4 regions of the Litorilituus sediminis genome follow, and region 4 is predicted to be linked to each of the others. Evidence: predicted binding sites of a transcription regulator. Region 4 holds the regulator's gene; each other region holds the start of a gene.

Region 1 (3,184 bases), 1.7 Mb from region 4:
CGCATGAAAACATCACTGCTAGAAAACCATAACAAATCAACGATTACTTACGATAACAAAGGTAAAAAAAGTGGTGGCTTAAGTAGTATTGGCCTAAAAGCATAGAAGGCTTTATATATAAAACTCCCCTATTTAGTAGTGGAAAAGTATCAACCTTATTTAGGATGGGTCAACCCAACAAAAAAGAGCATATTTTCATATGCTCTTTTTTATTGGCCTTGCATTAAGTTTGTTCTGATCTTGTCTGAATTAATTCAACCAATTCAACTAATAGTAAGTCACTTCTTTGATTTCTTTTTTACTCTGACTTACTTGGTAAATCTCATAGACCTCAGCAAAGTCTAAGGATAGCTCTGTGGTATAGGTATCACCAACGGGGTAACTTTTTACCACTTTTGCTCCTCTAATAATACCGTTTACAGAGGCAGACAATTGATCATTATTAATAAGTAAATCAGCCATGGTCGTTTTACCATGAACCTGTTGTCCATAAACTTGCTCTGCTAGCTCCGCATAAGCTGCTATTTTTGACGCCTTAATTGCCATTAACATGCGCTGTGTTTCATGCTCAGACTTTTGTAAACTAATTGGCGCGTAACCTATACCTTGCAATACAGGAAAGCTCTCTGGTTTCACTGTTTGCCACTCTATGTGCTTATCATACACGGTAGAGCAACCTACATTTAGCAGAAACAAAAACGTTACTAAGGCGATCTTACTTGCTACTCTCATCATCATAACCTCACACAAATCACGTAACAGCAACACTAGTTTTGAATGCTTACAGCACGCTCATCATCAACTAGCATAGCGCTTGAACGAATTAGCATGCCATCTTTCATTTGTACATTCTCGTTCGGATTTAACTTATCACCTAACACCCAATGAGGAATAAACGACTGAGCTGTAGCGACAACAACTTTTGACTGAATACCTATCATACGCGCATTTACAATAATGCCATTTTCTTGTTCTATCATGGTACCGGCAACAATATAGTCAATTATCTGACGTTCAGGCAGCTCTTTCCAATCGCGACTAAAAACATAATCACCTTCTTTAGTAACACGTATATGACCTGTTGTTTTAAAATCTATCACCACTAAACCATGACGCTGCAGCTCATGAACAAAGCTCTCTGCCAGCTGATTACCTAGCCAGTTGGTTGTTTCTAAATCATCTAATTCAACAAATGAGGCAACAGCGACAGGCGTTTTTGCCGTAACAAAGCTACTACTTTCAAGCATTTGATAAGCAAGCCCTTTTACCACATCATTGATAGCATGCTTTGGTAAGTTGTAGCTATCAATCTCACCTTTATCTACTTGAGTTGACTGATAAAAGTCTCGTTCGCCAGTAGCTTCACAAGCTACTAAAGCGGGTATCATCAATGGTAAAAGCCACTTTTTCATGGTATTCCCCTCTACAATGCCGCAAGATAAAATCAAGCGCATAAAGCTGTCATTAATTCACTCAGTGCAGTACTAAGTATTTCTTGGCAAATACAATGCATTATTCAAGCCAAAAAAACTAAAAGTGCAAACTTTTCCCTCTTTGGCAAAGATAACCGCAAATTCAGGCATAGTATATGCATTTAACTCAAACAATATTAAATAATGACGCACGGTAAGTTTATTCAGTATGGCTAACAATTGCTTTAACACATTAATAAAGTGGCAGAACAAAATATCCATCATCATTTGTCTATTAGTCACCACTAGTTTTTCTGCTAGCGCGCAATGGTATGAAACCCAAGGTCATGCGAGAACAGATACGAATAACCTAGAGGTAGCACGCACTAAGGCTATGGAAAACGCCCTAAAAAAAGCCCTATTAGTTGCCGGTGCTGATGTTTCCAGTGTACAAAGGGTGGTTAATGGCTTACTCACCCAAGATAAAATTGATATACGAGCAACGGGTAGTGTTAATGCCGTTGAAATTGTCAATGAAACCCATAGCGATAACTTGATATCTGTCACCATTAGAGCAGACATTTTCCCGCAAGAAAAGCAGTGTTTTGCCGTTAATTTTAAAAAATCAGTTCTACTGACGAAAAGCAAGGTTAAACACAGGCAACAAGCCAATATAGGGCAAATTTATGCCATAGATAAAGCAGTAATCAACAGGCTAAGCAAGCAACTAAGTAAGCAAAGCAATTACACCAGTAATATAAATGCTGTTAATAATACGACAGAGTTTTCTCGTTTAAATAACAATCTAGATCACGACAAAATTACCGAACTTGCGCGTACACTAGGCTACAGCACCAATAGCCAATATGTTATTTTTAGTGAAATTAATGATATTTCTTTTGAAGAACAAAGAACAAACAGTTGGAAAATTTGGCAACAAGGAGTGTACCCACGTAACTTTGCTCTCGATATTTATCTTTATAATGGCATCAGTGGTGAACTACATTGGCATCAGCAATACCAAGATACTAAACCTTGGACTTTCAGCAAACGAAAAGCAGTTGACGTTAACGGTACTGCCTTTTGGCAAAGTGAGTATGGCGCTATGATCGATAAACTGCTTAATCAAGTGGTATCAGACATTGATGAAACTATTATGTGTGAGCCAAGCCGAGGAAAAATTCTAAGAGTAGATGGTAATCAAATTATCTTTAACTTAGGAAGAAACAATGGCGTAAAAGTTGGCGATGAGTTTACCTTGTTAAGACTTAAGCATTTCACTGATAATACCGGCAGTTTATATACCGGCTATACGGTTAGCCCGCACAAAGTGAAAGTGACACAATTAACACGAGAGACCGCTGTTGCTGCCAGTGCTGACAATAGTTTATTTAACAATATACAAATTGAAGATTTAGTGGTTAGGTATTAAAAATATCATTGTAAACTAGTTACTTACCATGATAAATTGCCAATAATGCAACGTCCTCATAGTTTAACTGGATAAAACTGCGGCCTCCTAAGCCGCTGCTCCAGGTTCGAGTCCTGGTGGGGACGCCACTTTTAAGCCGCTAAAAAGAAAAAAGCCCATCACTTATCATAGTGATGGGCTTTAAATTTATGAGTAAAGTGTATTTACTCTTGTTCTGTTTGCGTTATTTCTACGTCCATGTCATCGGCTACAGAGGTATTACTTAATATCGCCGAAATGGCCATAATAAGTACAGCAAATATAACTGTAGTCAGCTTAAATCCTCGTGAAGATGACTTAT
Region 2 (3,184 bases), 1.1 Mb from region 4:
CGCATCAGTGCGCGCCGATGATCTTGCCGCCATTCCGCTAAAAGCACTTAAAACACGTAATCCAGCATTAGATTTTAGCCAAGTGGATGATGTTATTTTAGGTTGTGCTAACCAAGCCGGCGAAGATAACCGCAATATTGCCCGTATGGCGCTATTACTGGCAGATTATCCTATGGAAGTTGCCGGTACTACCATAAACCGCCTATGTGGCTCTGGCATGAATGCGATTGCCATGGCTTGTAATAACATAAAAGCAGGCGAAGGCGACATCATTATCGCCGGTGGCGTGGAAGCCATGACCCGTGCGCCCTATGTGATGGGAAAAGCAGACAGTGCATTTGGCCGCAGCCAAGAAATGTTTGATACCACCATGGGCTGGCGCTTTGTTAATAAACAACTTGATAAACGCTATGGCACAGAAACTATGCCTGAGACGGCGGAAAATGTTGCCGAAAAATTTGCCATTAGCCGTGAAGATCAAGATAAGTTCGCTTACTGGAGCCAATGTAAAGCCAAAGCCGCCCAAGAAGATGGTCTCCTAGCAGAAGAAATAACGCCGGTTATTATTCCGCAGCGTCGCAAAGACGATATTGTTTTCGACAAAGACGAGCACCTGCGCTTAACGCCGCTAGATAAACTAGCGACATTAAAAAACCTCTTTAGAGTGCCTGGCACAGTTACCGCAGGCAATGCGTCTGGTATTAACGATGGCGCCGCTGCAGTTATCCTCGCGACGAAAGAAGCCGCCCTTGCTAATGGTTTAACACCAAAAGCTAAGGTACTTGGCTCAGCAGTTATTGGCGTAGAGCCGCGCGTGATGGGTATTGGCCCAGCGCCAGCAAGTGAGAAACTATTAAAGCGCTTAGACTTATCTTTAGATGATATCGATATTATCGAATTTAACGAAGCCTTCGCAGCACAAGCACTTGCTAGTGTTCGTGAGCTTGGACTTAAAGATGACGACCCACGAATCAACCCGCAAGGTGGCGCTATCGCACTAGGCCACCCACTTGGCATGAGTGGTACACGCATTGTACTTTCAGCAATGAAACAACTTGAGCGCTCCGACAAGCGCTACGCCCTCTGTGCCATGTGTATTGGCGTAGGCCAAGGCATTGCTATGGTGATAGAAAAAGTCTAGCTTTCGATAACAAGCTCAAGAATATATCACTAACAAATAAATGAAGGGTAAGGCTCTATTGCCCTTCATTTATTTTCTATCAATCGCTGGCACTAAGCCTCCTTAGCACTCTTCTCAAGTTATTGTTTTTTTTTATAAACTTAGCGACAAAAACCAATAATAATGTCAAAAATTTTTACAAAACCAATTAAGTCTAACTCACCTAGTCATGTCTACAAATAAAAAAAGCAAATAAAAGCAAACACTTGAAAAGTTGTATACAATTTTGGCACTATAGCTGCTTAACTCGTGTCAATTTTACAACAAGGAAGAAAAAATGAAAAAATACAAGCTATTACCAGCTTTAACCGGTGCACTATTAACACTCACTTCATTAACCAGTCAAGCAGGTATTATCAGCGGTTGGGGAGCAAATACTTGGACTAGAACCGGTGATGACTGTATGAATCGCTGTGATTTAATTGAGTACGATAGAGATGGTGGTCACTTAAGTACTTATTCTAGAGCAGAAGAAAACACCTATGGTGAAACAAGAGCCTTAGTTGATATAACAGGTGCAGGTTATTTACCTACATTAAAGGTTTACGCTAAGGCATCTACACCTGACTTATATAACACTGCTACAGCCTTTGCTTCACAAGGCTTTGATTATCTAGGAAGTACTAGCACAACTATCAGTCTAGATATTAATCTTCACGGTTCAGTCACTGGTAATGCAAGGTTATCTTCAGCTGTAGGGGTATTAATTGGTGATCACTGGGGTTATTACGCAGGTTTTGCGACAGGCTTTGGCGAGGCAGGGCTTTTAAGTGGTATGGGGAATGGCGGAGAAAATTACCTATCCATACTGTCAGGCACAAATGTTAATAAACAAGGTAATATCAGCTTCAATATAAACCCTGGTGAGTCATTTTATATTTTATCAGAAATGAGAGCTTCAGCAACAAACGGTATAGCCGATTCATGGAATACCCTAACCATGAACTTTGCAGATGCAAGCAAGCTTAGAGCTGCTACAGCACCTAAAAATGGTACTATTCCTGAGCCTTCAGTTTTACTACTTATGCTATTAGGTTTAGGGTTTGTTTATCGAAAGCAAGCTAGATAATTATCTGAAGCTATTAATAGGCTAACTATATATGCGATATAGTTAGCCATAGTTCAGCTAGAAAATAATAGACAGCAAGCATAGCAACTTAATCGAGCTCACTAGCAGAAAATAGCAACACTAATATTTACCTATCTCCTTATTGAGCCATGCCCTAATCAAGTAAGAAGAAATAGAATCACTACTACTCATTTTAAATTGCCCAAGCTGGGCATTATCTTGCGGTAAGTTTTGCTCTCCTTCAGAGGCAATAACAGAGCGGTTTACTTCAAAGACCTGCAGTTGTTCTCTAGAAAACCAATGGGCTTGCTCTAAGCTATCTTGGCTGGTATCAATATCTTCTGTAACTGCCTCAGCAACAAAACCTAGCATAATGGATGCAGGAAATGGCCAAGGTTGTGAAGCAACATATTCAGGGTTTTTAGCAATAATATTAGTTTCTTCTTCAACCTCTCGAATTACCGCCATCTCTAATGTTTCCCCAGGGTCAACAAAACCTGCCAAAGTTGAGTAAACACCGTCTGGCCAACTTGCTTGCCTTGCTAACAAACATCGAGGAACTCCATCAGCAAACAATCGTTCTACCAGCATAATTACCGCAGGGTCGGTTCTAGGAAAGGTTAAGTTTCGACATTCAGTACATTTTCGCGCATGGCCAGCTTCAACTGCGCGGCTAATATTGCCACAAAGGCCACAATATTGATGACTTTTATGCCAATGCACTAAGCCTTTTGCTAACGCCAAAATAGTGGCATCAAAAGCACAAATAGCTGCGGTTGCTTGTCTTAGTGATTGCCACTGCCCTATGGTTAAAATATGTTCCTGACAAGAAAAACGTAGCTTGTTTAAATCAATAGCAAAATAGGCGTTTTGCTCATCTTTCCCTAAAAAAGCACATTGTGCTAATTGCAAACTCGGTAGCTGCTCTTTCGTTA
Region 3 (3,184 bases), 1.2 Mb from region 4:
AGAGCAAGCAGAAAAAGAAGGTTTAGATAAAGTCTTTACCGATGCAGGCTTTGAATGGCGCTTACCGGGCTGCTCAATGTGCCTTGGTATGAATGATGATGTGTTATCAGAAGGTGATCGCTGCGCTTCAACCAGTAACCGCAACTTTGAAGGTCGCCAAGGTCGTGGCAGTCGCACCCACTTAGTTAGCCCAGAAATGGCTGCTGCTGCCGCCTTAACAGGTCATTTTGTTGATTTAAACGCGTAAGCAATATTTAGGAAAGAACAATGGAAAAATTTACTACTCATAACGGTTTAGTGGTGCCATTAGATATCGCTAACGTCGATACCGATCAAATCATCCCTAAGCAATTTTTACAAAAAACCGAGCGTGTCGGCTTTGGCGTGCATCTATTTCATGACAGCCGCTATTTAGATCACGCTGGCACACAGCCAAATCCAGAGTTTATTTTAAATAAACCTGAGTATGCCGACGCGAGCATTTTATTAGCGAGAGAAAACTTTGGCTGTGGCTCTAGCCGAGAGCATGCTCCTTGGGCACTGCAAGAATACGGTTTTAAAGTGATTATTGCGCCAAGCTTTGCCGATATTTTCTACGGTAACTGTATCAACATAGGTATTTTGCCAATAAAATTAACAGAACAAGAAGTAGAGTTACTTTTCCAACACGCCGGAAATGCTGACTTAACACTTGCAATAGACTTACCAAACAATACCGTGAGCTGTACAACATCTGACGGTACAGCGCTTAACTTCTCTTTTTCTCTCAATAAGTTTCAACAGTATAGTTTAGAAGAGGGTGTTGACAGCGTTGGCTGGACATTAAATAAATTAGATGTCATTGAAGCATTCGAAGCAAAAATGCCTGTATGGCAGTAATCACTAGAAAATACTAGTTAGTATCCATTTTAATCTTTAAATGGATGCTAACTTACTCATTAGCATCAAAAATTACATTAATAAAAGTAATACTCTTAAGTGAACATCTGTCAGCATTCTTTACACTTTATATATACTTTTTAATCCTTTCTATAAAAGCTATTCACTAGCCCTTATAGAACGGCATATTAAAATATTGGCCTATAAATTGCTTAGCTGGCACTAATCTTTAATATTTTTACAAACTCGTTACCCAAGGACTTAATAACATGTTAAAAAAACTATGCCAAGCTGCTGCATTTGTTGGCGCTTTTGCTGCATTTACAGCTAATGCTAACTTGATTGAAGTTGATGTAGAATTACAATTATTAACTGATGTATCTGGTAGCGTTAACGACACTGAATACAATCTTCAACGTAACGGCTATATTGCAGCATTTCGCAATACAGATATCATTAACACTATTTTAGCCGGTACTCATGGCAGCATTGCTGTACAGTATATTGAGTGGTCTAGTTCTGATAGACAAAGAACCCAAATTGACTGGTTTTTAATTGATAGTGTTCAATCAGCTAATGCTTTTGCTGATTTAATTGCAGGTATTGTTCGTCCATTTACGGGAGCGACAGCTATTGGCTCAGCCATCAACTACGGTGCGAGCCTTTTTGATACCAATAACTTTACTGCCGCTAAACAGGTAATGGATGTTTCTGGTGACGGTACACAAAATTCAGGTGCAAATACAGCAGCAGCGCGTGATGCTGCTTTAGCCGCTGGTGTTGATACAATTAACGGTATTACCATTGGCGATGCGAGAAATTTACCTCAGTACTACCAAGATAACGTAATTGGTGGTCAAAATGCCTTTCACATGCATGCAGATACTTTTGCAAGCTTCACAACAGGTATCGAAGCTAAGTTAAAGCGTGAAATCAAAGACGCTAACCAAATTCCAGAGCCAAGCTCAATTGCCTTAATTGGTTTAGCTGTTCTTGGTTTATTCGGTAACAGCCGAAAGCGTAAATTAGGCTAATTTAGCAGAATTAACACCAAGGGCAGTAATTCAATTACTGCCCTTTTTTTTACCTAAAATAAACTGCCTAAAACAAATTGGCTAAAATAAATTTTATCAATAGGAAAACTAATGACGCTACCAATTAGTCAATGCTGGTAAGCTAAATAGCTGCCCTTGATAAGATAATATCACTTGCTGTGGTAATATTTCACTGACTTGCAAATCAGCATTAATCATATCCCCTTGATACCTATCTCTGCCATTTACCGTCACCCAGCCTTGACCATCAGAAGCGTAAATATGCTGTTCAAAACTCAAGCTAGGTACACCTTGTTGCACCCAGTTTGGCATTTGCGTTAACGGCTTTATTTGCCTGCTTTGCTCAGGCTGTGGTTGCTCTATTTGTTGAGTATTTTCTACTAGTGGATTTGCTTCAACAGCCGCGTTAAAAAGCGCTAATAACTCAGGAGACACCTCTTCTACTTCAGCTAAATCAGGTGACGTCATATCTTTCTGCGCTAAATCTTGCTGAACTAACCTTGTCTTAGCCGCAGGCGCAACCTTATTGATAGCACTAGTTTGTTGGGCAATTTCCGGCAAAGGCTGCTTATCTGCTGAAATGAGCAATTGCTGTTGTTGTACTTGCTGATTAGTACTCTCAGAGCCTGCAAAAATTTTATCCGCAGTTGATGTGTTCACTTTATCACGGTTTGACCTTAATTCACCGGGAGCTGTTGTACCCAGTTGCTCTGTAGCATCTACAACGGCTTTAGCTTGCTCATTTATTAAAGAGCTAACCTCAGTGCTAGCAACTTCAACTTGAGGTGTAATAGCCTTACTATTTATACTTTCTTGAGCAACTTCCTCAGCTTGTTGTTGGTTAATGCCCTGCCCCCACCAAAAACCAGCCACTAAAACGGTGAATAATCCGCCAGCTACCGCAACAGCGGTTACTATCGGCGCACTATTGCTTGTTTTGCTATGAATATCTTCGCCAAGTACTTGGCTTGCGGCATTAAGCACTGTTTTTTTACTGACAACACTTTCATTTTTATTAAAGGCTAACAATAACGATTGATGACAAAGTAAGTTAACAAGCCTTGGAATGCCCTGAGATAATTGATGTAACTTAGCGATAGCAGAGTTACTAAAAAGCTGACGAGTACAATCAGCAACAAACAGACGGTGACTAATATATTGCTGCAATTCTTGCTTAGTTAGCGGTAAAAGGTGATAACGCGCGGTTATGCGCTGCGCAAGCTGACGTAAATCTCGTCGTTGCAATAGTT
Region 4 (3,184 bases):
ATTTCATAGCAAGATATGCCTGTATTTACTTGATTAGTCTGTACTAATACCGTTAGTAATAGCAATTTAATTTAACTGGCTTGCTGGATAAGGTCATATAGCTGCTTATCGTTTGAGCATTTGCGCACTTGCTTAATAGTTTGTTTATTACTAAACAGTTTTGCAATACATTGCAAGGTTTCTAAGTGTTCTTGGCAGCTATCTTCTGGTACAAATAGGCTGATAAAGACATCAACATCGCGGTTATCTATGGCGTCAAAATCGATCGCTTTTTCGGTTGTAATAAGTACTGCGACCGCTTTATGACTATTGCTCAAGCGACCATGTGGAATAGCGATACCGTTGCCAATGCCTGTGCTACCCATTTTTTCTCTATCAAGTAAGCTATCGAGTAAGTCACTTGGATCAGCATTGCCTATTTCAACGGCTGCAAGCTGACAAATTTGTTCTAATAGGCGCTTTTTGCTTGTCACTGGAACTGCACAGGATGTGCAGTTCAGTGAAAGAATTTCTTGTAATTTCATAGTTTAAATAAGAAAGGAATTAGTGACTCGCTACTTTACCTTTGTGCTTAAGAATTTGGCGATCTAGCTTATCTACTAAGGTATCAATTGAGGCATACATATCAGCATTTACAGAAGACGCGAATACTTCACCACCCTTCATATGTACCGTTGCTTCTGCTTTTTGATCCAGTTTTTCTACAGTTAGAATAACGTGAACGTTATTAATTTGATCAAAGTGACGTTCTAATTTGGCAAATTTTGTATTGACGTATTCACGTAATGAGTCGGTAAGTTCAACATGATGACCTGAAAGATTAATTTGCATAAGTCGTATCCTTTTTTGTTTTTGAATTAGTGTTCTACAATAAACTTTTACGTTGATTTGACGGTGGGATTGCCAAAGACTCTCGGTACTTGGCAATGGTACGTCGCGCTACTTTAATGCCTTGTTCAGCAAGTAAATCAGCCATTTTACTATCACTTAATGGCTTGGCTGGTGTTTCGGCTAGTATCAGCTTTTTAATTAATGAACGAATGGCTGTAGATGAGCATTCGCCGCCATTTTCAGTGCTAACATGACTTGAGAAGAAATATTTTAGTTCGAATATACCTCTTGGCGTATGCATGTATTTTTGTGTGGTAACACGGGAAATAGTCGATTCATGCATATCAACGGCTTCGGCAATATCATTAAGCACCATAGGGCGCATAGCCTCTTCGCCGTGCTCTAAAAAGCCTTGTTGTCTTTGCACGATACAGTTCGATACTTTAAGTAAGGTATCGTTGCGTGATTCTAAACTTTTAATGAACCATTTCGCTTCTTGTAAATTAGCGCGAATAAATTGCCCATCAGTTGAAGACTTCATAGTTTTAGTCATGGCAGCATATTGCTGATTGATAGACAGTTTAGGTGCTGTGTCTGAATTAAGCTCAACAACCCAGCGACCATTTTTCTTTTCAACTGATACATCAGGGATAACGTATTGATCATCGCTTTTAATGACGGCATCGCCAGGTCTAGGGTTAAGGCTTTGAATTAAGCGCATAACTTCGCGTAGTTGATCTTCTTTAAGCTTAGTTTTACGCATTAATTGGCGATAATCGCGATTGCCTAATAAATCAATATGATCGTTAATGATTTGCTTACTTTCTTTTAAGTAAGGGGTCTCAGGATCAAATTGATTTAGCTGTATGGTTAAACATTCGGGAATTGAGCGTGCGGCAACGCCAATAGGGTCGAACATATTGATGCGTTTTAATACCGCTTCCACTTCATCAAGTTCAATGTCTTCTAAACCGACACTTTCAAGAATATCTTCGCTGGAAACCGTTAAGTAACCAGCATCATCAACCGCTTCTATGATAGCTGTTGCGATAGTTTTATCGGTATCTGTAAATGGAGTTAGCTCCATTTGCCATAATAAGTGATCTTGAATAGAGTCGGTGGTTTCCCCTTGATAGGTATAATCATCTGCAGGACTGCTGACAGCGCCTGTATTTGATACGCCTGCACTATAGCTTTCTTCCCAAGTGGTATCTATGTTTAACTCTTCAGGAATATCGCTTTTCTCCATGGCTTCAGTCGTGCTGATTTCATCAATACTGGCAATGGCTTCATCTGTATCCTTGCTACTGGTAATATCTGAGCTAGCTTCTGCGGAAAACGCTTCTTCTAAGTTATTCTGCTCGGAATTTACTTCCCCTTGTTGGCCTTCTTCAATTTCAAGCAAGGGGTTACTTTCAAGCGCTTCTTGGATTTCTTGTTGCAACTCTAACGTAGATAACTGCAACAGTTTTATTGCCTGTTGCAGTTGTGGAGTCATTGTTAATTGTTGTCCAATACGGAGCTGTAGTGTAGGGCGCATCTAGGTGTTACTTTTTCCTAATCTTATATTCTAATTCTTGTTGTCACACTTTACATTGCTAACTATAGCGTGAATTGTTCGCCAAGGTATACATCTCTTACCTTCTGATTAGCAAGAATTTGATCTGCATTGCCTTCTGCGATTATTTCTCCATGACTGACAATATAAGCGTGTTCACAAACGTCCAATGTCTCTCTAACATTGTGGTCAGTAATTAAAATCCCTATGCCTCTTTGCTTTAAGTGTATGATGATTTTTTTGATGTCGCCAACCGAAATTGGGTCAACACCAGCAAATGGTTCATCTAATAGGATAAATTCTGGATCAGCTGCCAGCGCTCTGGCGATTTCCACACGACGTCTTTCACCACCAGATAAGCTCATACCTAAGTTATCTTTTATATGACAGATATTAAATTCTTCAAGTAGGTGCTCTAACTTTTCAGACTTTTCTTGGCTAGAAAGGTTTTTACGCGTTTGTAAAATAGCCATAATATTTTCAGTCACGGTGAGCTTTCTAAATATAGAGGCTTCTTGCGGCAAATAGCCTATGCCTTGCCTAGCTCTTTCATGCATTGGCGCAAGTGTTACATCGTGATCATTGAGAATAATTTGACCATGATCGTTGGGCACTAAGCCGACAATCATATAAAAGGATGTCGTTTTTCCTGCACCGTTAGGGCCAAGTAAGCCAACAATTTGCCCTGATTCTACTTGCAAGCTAACGCTTTTAACTACCTGACGACTCTTGTAAGACTTGGCTAGGTTCGTTGCAATCAGTGTTGATTTACTATTGTGCGCTGATGAGCTATTG

Evidence for each region. Region 4 encodes sigma-54, which starts transcription at its own class of promoters, with help from an activator protein. Its sites were predicted from a motif close to GTTGGCACGNNNNTNGNNT; they were not measured.
Region 1: the regulator sigma-54 is predicted to act here: its motif matches at 1,508-1,526, upstream of EMK97_RS05715 (FlgO family outer membrane protein).
Region 2: the regulator sigma-54 is predicted to act here: its motif matches at 1,406-1,424, upstream of EMK97_RS18275 (PEP-CTERM sorting domain-containing protein).
Region 3: the regulator sigma-54 is predicted to act here: its motif matches at 1,075-1,093, upstream of EMK97_RS07990 (DUF1194 domain-containing protein).

What each region holds. Positions count from the first base shown of each region.
Region 1 covers NZ_CP034759.1:1,260,357-1,263,540, forward strand. Annotated here, with positions in the region: gene flgN (flagellar export chaperone FlgN) at 1-105, shown strand, start outside; gene EMK97_RS05710 (LPP20 family lipoprotein) at 268-738, opposite strand; gene EMK97_RS05715 (FlgO family outer membrane protein) at 768-1,412, opposite strand; gene EMK97_RS05720 (flagella assembly protein FlgT) at 1,642-2,844, shown strand; tRNA gene EMK97_RS05725 (tRNA-Arg) at 2,897-2,972, shown strand; gene EMK97_RS19025 (hypothetical protein) at 3,048-3,184, opposite strand, start outside.
Region 2 covers NZ_CP034759.1:4,123,415-4,126,598, reverse strand. Annotated here, with positions in the region: gene pcaF (3-oxoadipyl-CoA thiolase) at 1-1,141, shown strand, start outside; gene EMK97_RS18275 (PEP-CTERM sorting domain-containing protein) at 1,458-2,249, shown strand; gene nudC (NAD(+) diphosphatase) at 2,370-3,184, opposite strand, start outside.
Region 3 covers NZ_CP034759.1:1,798,430-1,801,613, forward strand. Annotated here, with positions in the region: gene leuC (3-isopropylmalate dehydratase large subunit) at 1-247, shown strand, start outside; gene leuD (3-isopropylmalate dehydratase small subunit) at 268-879, shown strand; gene EMK97_RS07990 (DUF1194 domain-containing protein) at 1,149-1,913, shown strand; gene EMK97_RS07995 (AAA family ATPase) at 2,031-3,184, opposite strand, start outside.
Region 4 covers NZ_CP034759.1:2,995,935-2,999,118, forward strand. Annotated here, with positions in the region: gene rapZ (RNase adapter RapZ) at 1-7, opposite strand, end outside; gene ptsN (PTS IIA-like nitrogen regulatory protein PtsN) at 72-524, opposite strand; gene hpf (ribosome hibernation promoting factor) at 544-831, opposite strand; gene EMK97_RS13290 (RNA polymerase factor sigma-54) at 866-2,371, opposite strand; gene lptB (LPS export ABC transporter ATP-binding protein) at 2,434-3,184, opposite strand, start outside; gene lptA (lipopolysaccharide transport periplasmic protein LptA) at 3,179-3,184, opposite strand, start outside.